2 linked regions of the Chroococcidiopsis sp. TS-821 genome follow. The protein of the gene in region 2 binds, or shares a complex with, the protein of the main gene of each other region. Links are inferred from orthologs where the notes say so. Each region holds a gene or a part of one and is shown on either strand. Other genes may lie near its edges.

The links.
Region 1: the proteins of hisF (region 2) and hisH are in contact, whole or in part, in a crystal structure (PDB 6RU0), measured with the Thermotoga maritima proteins. The link is inferred for Chroococcidiopsis sp. TS-821 from one-to-one orthologs. Residues at the interface, in WP_004080486.1 of Thermotoga maritima: Met1, Leu2, Ala3, Arg5, Ser40, Glu41, Asp45, Glu46, Ala70, Glu71, Ile73, Asp74, Ile75, Pro76, Phe77, Asp98, Lys99, Ser122, Gln123, Glu161, Thr195, Leu196, Asn247, Arg249, Glu251; in WP_004080484.1 of Thermotoga maritima: Asn15, Arg18, Arg22, Arg117, Leu118, Pro119, His120, Met121, Gly122, Trp123, Asn124, Asn134, Gly135, Tyr136, Tyr138, Val140, Tyr158, Glu180, Lys181, Ser182, Ser183, Lys184, Ile185.

What each region holds. Positions count from the first base shown.
Region 1 is NZ_MVDI01000007.1:243,891-248,128, reverse strand. Bases 517-3,383 are described here. They hold hisH (imidazole glycerol phosphate synthase subunit HisH), read left to right. Parts: upstream 517-1,565; coding sequence 1,566-2,201; downstream 2,202-3,383. Other genes in these bases: B1A85_RS17725 (c-type cytochrome), read left to right, coding at 3,252-3,383; petG (cytochrome b6-f complex subunit V), read right to left, coding at 2,846-2,959; rsmD (16S rRNA (guanine(966)-N(2))-methyltransferase RsmD), read left to right, coding at 2,258-2,824; B1A85_RS17745 (peptidase C15), read right to left, coding at 855-1,382; B1A85_RS17750 (DUF3370 domain-containing protein), read right to left, coding at 517-764. Outside these bases: more of B1A85_RS17750, read right to left, coding at 1-516; more of B1A85_RS17725, read left to right, coding at 3,384-3,626; B1A85_RS17720 (OFA family MFS transporter), read right to left, coding at 3,697-4,238. UniProt on the Escherichia coli protein: IGPS catalyzes the conversion of PRFAR and glutamine to IGP, AICAR and glutamate. The HisH subunit catalyzes the hydrolysis of glutamine to glutamate and ammonia as part of the synthesis of IGP and AICAR.
Region 2 is NZ_MVDI01000009.1:66,966-71,261, reverse strand. Bases 888-3,812 are described here. They hold hisF (imidazole glycerol phosphate synthase subunit HisF), read right to left. Parts: upstream 2,775-3,812; coding sequence 2,001-2,774; downstream 888-2,000. Other genes in these bases: ruvB (Holliday junction branch migration DNA helicase RuvB), read left to right, coding at 2,849-3,812; B1A85_RS18900 (hypothetical protein), read right to left, coding at 1,730-1,921; B1A85_RS18910 (M28 family peptidase), read right to left, coding at 888-1,392. Outside these bases: more of B1A85_RS18910, read right to left, coding at 1-887; more of ruvB, read left to right, coding at 3,813-3,937; B1A85_RS18885 (tetratricopeptide repeat protein), read left to right, coding at 4,114-4,296.

The DNA.
Region 1 (4,238 bases), on a different replicon or contig from region 2:
GGTGTTGGAGCGAGATCGCGAGGTCCGGCTAAATTTCCCGTTTCTAATAACTGTTGCCATTCGGCTAAAGTTGGCGATCGCTCGCTACCATCAGCATTAGACTTAGCAAACATCGCCAAACTTGCTGCATAAACCCTTCCATTGCTCCGTAGCCGCATTAAAGTAGAACGTCCATTAATTGGTGGTTCTAACGTTTGTACAGGAATTGGTAAATTAAGCAACATTCGACTTTGCTGCGGTGGAATGGTGATTTGCGCAGGAAATATTGATTGTCGCCGTCCACGTAGGATCTCATTCATCACGCGATCGCCTGGTCCTGCAAAGATCGTTCCTAAAGGATTTTCAGTTTGGGGTGGTAACTCGATAAACGGTGCGTCAGGTTGACTTAAGTAACTTGCGGCTTGTAAAACATCGACTGTCACGGGTTGCGTACTTGGATTATGCAGTAGAACTCCAAGATAGAGCGTGCGCAAGTCTTCTGGAGAAGTTGCTTTAGCAATGTGATGTGCGAAGATATCAAATCGTCCTTGGAACGGAAAGTTAAGATGGGCGTTTGCTGCTTTTTTTCCACTCGGAGGAAACGTCGATAATAAAATTCCTTCGGTTTGGACGACTTCGGGACTATTGCTATTAAATACCGGAACAGTATCTAACGATCCAGGCAAGGGGCGTACTTGTTGCGGTTGTACGATTTCTTGTTGTGGTGTTGGCGTAGGTGTGGGTGTAGCTTGAGCAAACGTGAAAACGGGCAACAATGGTAGCATAACAGCATTTATAAACTAGCAAATAAGGGTAAGAATGCGATCTACCCTTTTGTTAAGTTGCGATCGACTCAAAATAAGACACAACATAACTTATAAAAGTGCCATTTTTTGAATAATTAATATGAAGTCTTTTATAACTTTTTGCATATTATCTTCTGTCAAAATAGGGACGTGAACAAAAAGACAATGGCTGTTTAATTTCTGCGTTGTGATATAGTCTAAAACTGCGAAATAAAGTCCTTCACAAACAAACTTTCCGGCATCGTGGCTGATTTGGGTTATAGAAAGCTCAGCAATTAGGTGTTCTAGATCGAGTGGCGATCGCAAAACAACATCTCCACAAGCAGCATGAGATTCTACAGTGAGTTGCGTTCGACTTTCTGCCATACCACAACAAATAATAGCAGTAGGTTGAATTTCAGTAATTTTACTGATGACAATTTTGCTGGCTTGTTGAGTATCAACAGGTAGTTTTCTTAAAACGGTTAGTAGAGGTAGTTGTAAAGTGCTATTTGTAAGATATAACTCGTCGATTTTCGCGATGAGATCGTCGGATGAATTAGATTTTTGATGCGGTAGCCATGTTGTAAATGAAGTTAGCAGGATTTGAGAAGGCATATAGCAATCTTAATTAATTTTGTTTCTTTGAGACGAACTACATAAGCGTAGCCTTCCCGCTTTCTTAGGACACAACAATACACGAAGGGGAGATTGCTGAAAATGATGTTAGCGTCTCATGGAGAATAACTTAGTTGCACTTACAATAGAATTTAGTGGTAACGATCGAGGAGGGTCTGCTCAATGGCAGCGATCGCAGTTATAGATTATGACATGGGTAATCTGCATTCGGTCTGCAAAGGTTTAGAGAAAGCGGGAGCGACTCCGAAAATTACTGACTCAGCTATAGAATTAGCAAAAGCTGATGCAGTATTGTTACCCGGCGTCGGTGCGTTCGATCCTGCTGTACAGCATTTGAGATCCCGTGACTTGGTTGAACCAATCAAAGATGCGATCGCCAGTGGGAAACCGTTTCTTGGTATTTGTCTGGGACTGCAAGTCTTATTCGAATGCAGTGAAGAAGGTGTAGAGCCTGGTTTGGGAATTATTTCTGGTACAGTACGGCGCTTTAAAGGCGAGCCAGGAATTACAATTCCGCATATGGGTTGGAATCAACTAGAGCTTACTCAACCTGATTGTCCCCTATGGCAAAATCTACCATCACAGCCTTGGGTTTATTTTGTTCACTCCTATTATGTTGAGCCTGAGGATTCTACAATTCAAGCCGCAACAGTAACGCATGGTAGTCAAACGGTGACAGCAGCGATCGCCCGCGACAATATCATGGCAATGCAATTCCACCCTGAAAAATCCTCTACTGCTGGATTGCGAATTTTATCCAACTTTGTGCAGCAAGTCCGCACCACAGTACCCGTGTAAGTATATTTTCTCCTCAGAGCTTTTGAGCTCTCCTTTATCCCTCTGCTCTCTTTCTCATGCGCATTTACGGCAATCGTCTTATAAAAACATTACCAGGGAGAGACACGCGACCAACAACGGGCAGGGTACGCGAAGCCGTCTTTAATATTTGGCAAGGTGCGATCGCAGGTAGTCGTTGGCTAGATCTGTGTGCTGGGAACGGTTCAATGGGTGCAGAAGCGTTATGCCGTGGCGCAGCCTTGGTTGTGGGAATTGAACAATCAAGCCGTGCCTGTGCGATTATTAAGGAAAATTGGCAAAAAGTAGCACAGTCTGGACAAACGTTTCAAGTTTTGCGCGGCGACGTAGTGCAGCGGTTAAAAACACTTTCAGGACAACAGTTTGACCGCATCTACTTCGATCCACCGTATGCGAGTAATTTGTATTTACCAGTGTTGCAGGCGATCGCGCAGTACCAATTATTGCATCCAAGCGGCGAACTTGCGGTAGAACATCATCCCGATCTGCCCAAGTTACAACCTTCTTCACTAGAAATCTGTCGAGAAAAAGTTTACGGTAACGCGGCTGTTACTTTCTATCGTGCAGTCTACCTAGAACATGAAAAGCCCTTCCAAAACAATTAGAAGGGCTAGAGTCTAGCTAGCTTATAAACCCAACTGCTTGCCACGCTTATATTGCTGATACGCGGCAAAAAATAAACCAGCCAAAGTAATCACTATCAAGCCAAGAACAATTCCATCGAGTAGTGGTTCAACCATGCAATGTCTCCTGTTGCGATCGCATAATAAGCTCTGCGCTACGCGCAATCGTGCTTCGTGACTAAGGCTGCATTAGGTTAGATGACCCAACAGCAGCCAACAACAATAACTCCTAATTCAGCATACACTGAATTAGTGCTAAGAGAGAACCAGAAATTGGTAAAGTCTCTATACAAAACTTAATTACAAATGCTGATTTCATTGACTTTGCTTGCGAACACTATCAAGAACTTTTAAGCTAAGTGTTAGGAGATAAATATTTTTGTGAAGTCTCAAGTTAAGTAATCAGCTTTTGGCTAATCAGTTCGCTAAACCGGAAATTCTACTCCAGCGGCTTGCATTTATCGCTTTGGCGATTTTGCTAGTTGCAATATTAGTTGTTGTGGGCGTACATAGGGTAAGAGTTTCTGAGCCTTATGTTAAGAATGTTTTGTCATTAACAGGAGATCCCGTACGCGGCAGTGCGATTTTTCAAATGAACTGCGCGGGTTGTCACGGATGGCAAGCTGATGGTAACGTGGGTCCTAGTTTACAAGGTATTTCTAAGCGTAAATCTCGTTTTGGGTTGATTCATCAAGTCATTAGTGGCGATACTCCACCGATGCCACAGTTCAAGCCTAGTCCCAAAGAAATGGCAGACTTGTTAAGTTACTTGGAAACGCTTTGAAAGACAACCACAAGTTCACCAGATATGGAACGCGCCTTTTGAAAATATTACTGACAATCCAGTACTGTCATTACGAATATAGGCGATCGCTGCGCTTGAGCATGAAGTTGGCAACGAGAATGCCAATAATGGCAAGTAGAGCCATTAGATAAAATGCATAGGCGTAAGTGCCAAACCAATCTCGAATTCTTCCAGTCACCAAAGTTCCAATCAAAGCACCTGTACCATAGGCGGTAAACACAATTCCGTAATTTTGAGCATACCGATCGGGGTTAAAAAACCGGAGGGTGATAGCAGGAGCCATTGCTAACCATCCTCCCAAACAAAACCAAAATAGGCAAAAGGCAACAACATACGTGACAATTTGTCCTTTCTGAGCATTGACCATCAACACGCAGGCAATCAAGATGAGCGTATAAGACATAATCGCCACATAATGAGGTTTAAAGCGATCGCTTAACCAGCCAAACAAAGGACGACTGACTCCATTAAAGAGCGCAAATAGAGAAACACTACTTGCTGCCAACCTCGGATTGATATCAATTATCTCCTCACCAACTGGACTGGAAATACCAATGGCACTTAATCCAATCAAAGTGCCAATCGCATAGC
Region 2 (4,296 bases):
GAAAAACATTAAAACAGTCCAGACGAGCAACGCACCAGCCATGCGATTCGTTAAGCTGACTTTCCTCTGCAACCAGAGGTGAAACACAACCATGAGAGTCATTGTGAAGAACACCAACCCCAGAAAGTAGGGCAGTGTCTTGTAATGCCCTACCATGAATACCTGTAAGTTGCTGTTGAAGGTTCTGATGCCCCACCAGACTAGGGCTGTCAGTAGGACAGAGGCGATCGCACTAAAACTGAAGGCAATTGCTCCTACTCCAATCCCCTGCAATGTCAATTGCCGTCGCCGTAATCCCACTCCAGCCACTCCCAGGTATAGCAGACCTACGGCAAGCGCAAGTGGTAGTACCCAGCTAGTAGGATAATAGAGCGTCAAATTTGGTAAAACGTTGAAATAAACGGCACCCTGAGACGATTGCAGCGCGTTCAGATTCTGATTGCCGAAGTAACGTGCCAAAGCAAGCGCATAGGAACCGTGATGTTGAATGCTGCGGCGATCGATCTCCTGCACTCGATCCAGACGGGTATGATAGCCAACGGTGTTACTGGCGATGACAAACCCCAAACCTGGAATGTCCCGATCCATATATTCTTCAAGATCGCAACCGCCTCGCTGTGCCGGAAACAACCGAACAAAATCTGATGCAAACGAAGAGGCAAGTGGATAGGGAGAGGCATGGACAAAGCCTGCAATCATCGGTAGATTATTACGATTGGCACTGTATAGAACACTGGCACCCCGATTTCCAGTCGCCTCAAAATTGAGCGCCAAACGCACGTCTTTTGCCCAGGGGTGCTGGGTAACAAAGGCACGCGCCCCCAAATCGCTGTTTTCTTCACCATCCGAAAAGACAAAAATTACGTCGTTTTGCAGCGGAGGACTCGCCCGCAGCGATCGCACAGTTTCTAGTAATGTGACAACACAAGAACCGCAGTCTGCTGCACCGTTTGCCGTAGAGCCAGAGTCGTAATGCCCGTTGAGCGCGATCGCCCCTGTACTCTTCGTACCAGGTAGACGCACTAGCACATTCTGTACTGTACCAACCTCAAAGCGAGTTGAACCCTGCCATCGCTGTACAACAGTCGTCGCTTGTACCTCTGGTTGGAGTCCCATTGCTTCAATTTGTTGAATGAGATACTCTCTCGCAGCAGCGTGACCTAGAGAACCCATTGCGCGAGGCTGACTGGCAATGATTTCCAGCGACTGCATGGCGCGATCTGCGGAAAATTCTGTAGTGGGTGCGGTTGCGGGATTAACTTTGGGGGGCACTAGTTGAGCCAATGCCAGCAGGACAAGCAGGACAAGAAACCCAATCAATGTCAAGGTTTTAACTTTTCTAGAATTGGGTCTGGCAATTTGGTTGACTTGGCGTTTAGAGGTAACTGTCATCAAACGTCATTTTCAAATGACAAAGCGATCGCTTTACCTCTTACCTTAGATAACAAAGTTGAGGAGAATATGAGGGTGAGAATGTCCTAACGCTATTGACTAGGGCTATAAAATGTTGCCCAAACAATCAGTCTCCCTAGCTAGTAAATAGCCGATTAAGCTCTTTTCTATTGAATTTTAGGAGTATTTATTTAGTTGCTATATCAAAAATGGAGCTAAGCGGATTCGAACCGCTGACCCCCTCAATGCCATTGAGGTGCTCTACCAACTGAGCTATAACCCCTTGAGCGTATCGTATTATCACTGAATAATGCTGATATTGTCAAGTTAGCACTTGTCATGAGGCACTCAACAGATACGTCATACAGTTACCCATGAGAAAATAGACTACCAGCATCGCTGCTGCGGCAAGCGCAACTAAAGTTCCTGCCAACATCAAAGAGAACTCTTTGTGGTAGAACGCTTCTTCCATCAAATGCAGTGACCAAGCCACTAACGCTACGTCGAATATGAGAATTGGTATCAGCATTTTTGAAAAAATTAATTCTTATTCATATATCTTAACAAGAAAATTTACAATGTGTCCGAATAGAAATCTGAGTAAATTGTTAAGCTGCTAAGCGGATAGGACAGCCGCGATCGCTTAAGTAATCCTTAATTTCCCGAACACTCAACTGACCGTAGTGTAACAACGATGCAAGTAACGCAGCTTCCGCTTTTCCTTGAGTCAGCGCTGCATGGATATGTTCGCAGTTACCCGCACCACCAGAGGCGATAACAGGAATTTCAACCGCTTCCGCGATCGCCCGCGTCAATTCCAAGTCATATCCCGCTTGCGTCCCATCCGCATCCATACTCGTTACAAGTAACTCACCCGCCCCCCGCTGGGCAACTTCTTTCGCCCAAGCAAGCGCATCGATGCCAGTATTTTCCCTGCCACCACGTACGTACACATCCCAGCCAGGGTTAGCTGCATCTTGCCTCCGTCGTGCATCTATAGCAATGACTATACACTGATTGCCAAAGCGATCGCTAGCGCGGTCAATCAAATCAGGTTGCCTGACAGCAGCCGAATTGATACTGACTTTATCGGCTCCGGCTCTTAACAAACTTTTAATTTGTTCTAAGGATTGAATCCCACCACCCACTGTCAAAGGCATAAACACTTGCTCCGCAGTACGATAAACCACATCGATAATAATGTCGCGGTCTTCATGCGTTGCGGTAATATCGAGAAACACGAGTTCATCCGCCCCCGCTTCGTTGTAAACTTTGGCAAGTTCAACCGGATCGCCCGCATCTTGTAGATTGACAAAATTAACTCCTTTAACGACTCTCCCTGCTTTGACATCCAAACAAGGAAGAATTCTTTTTGCTAGCATTGTCTGCTCCTGTGTTAGTAGTGTAACGATCAAAGCACAATTAATTTATATGACCGATTTTTAATTTTCTAATCATGGCGATAATTTCTTCTAAGCAATCTCACTCGGAACCCGAACGCCGCAATCCTCGAACCACACGCCCGCGTGAGGAACTTTTACAACCAAAAGCGATGGTAGATGAGCATGGTAAACAAGAAGAAAGCATTCGCCCCCAAAGATTTGCTGATTACATTGGTCAAAAAGACCTAAAAGAAGTTCTCGATATTGCCCTAAAAGCGGCAAAAGCTAGAGGTGAAACGCTCGACCACTTGCTATTGTATGGTCCCCCTGGGCTAGGAAAAACCACAATGGCGCTGATTTTAGCCGCAGAAATGGGTGTCAATTGCAAAATCACTAGTGCGCCAGCCTTAGAACGTCCACGAGATATTGTAGGGCTTCTTGTCGGGTTGCAGCCAGGCGACGTGTTATTTATCGATGAAATTCATCGGCTATCGCGCATGGCAGAAGAAATTTTGTATCCGGCGATGGAAGATTTTCGCGTCGATATTACGACAGGTAAAGGTGCGAGTGCCAAATCGCGCAGTATCCCCTTGCAACGGTTTACTTTAGTGGGGGCGACAACACGCGCTGGTTCGCTATCATCTCCATTACGCGATCGCTTCGGATTAGTGCAACGATTGCGGTTTTATCAACCCGACGAACTCAGTCAAATCGTTTTGCGCACCGCACAGCTACTGCAAACAGCAATTACCGAGGATGGGGCGCTAGAAATTGCCCGGCGATCGCGCGGAACCCCAAGAATTGCCAATCGCTTACTCAAACGCGTCCGCGACTACGCTGAAGTAAAATCTGCGGGGACAATCGACCAAAATGTTGCAGCCGAAGCTTTAACGTTATTTCAAGTCGATCCTTGCGGTCTCGATTGGACAGATCGCCAAATGCTTACCGTGATGATTGAACAGTTTAATGGAGGACCTGTAGGAATTGAAACAATGGCAGCAGCAACGGGAGAAGATACGCAAACAATTGAGGAAGTATATGAACCGTATTTGATGCAAATCGGTTATCTTCAGCGAACACCTCGCGGTCGAGTTGCTAGTCCAGCGGCTTATCAACACTTGGGTTTTAACCCACCCAACGAGCAGCTTTCTTTACTACCATAAGCATTGATATAAAGCGTGGTAATAGGTAATTGGTGCTTAAATTGAATTATCCACAAAATGCTTGTCATAAGACTTCTAAAATGAATTTAGCGTTTGTGGGATAGGCATCTTGCCTGCTCAAAGTTTAAATTGGTTCTTTCGCCAGAGATAGATTATTCAATACCGATAACTTTTAGATGATACGACTCATTGTAATCTTCTTAATACTTTTGTTTGGGGTAACTGAGCCAGTATTAGCGCAATCCCAACCACAAATTACAGCAGAACAATTTCAACAACTTGACAGCTTAGCCCAACAAGCTTTAAATGCTACGAATAGCGGAGATTTTGCCACTGCTGAAACTTACTGGACGCAAATT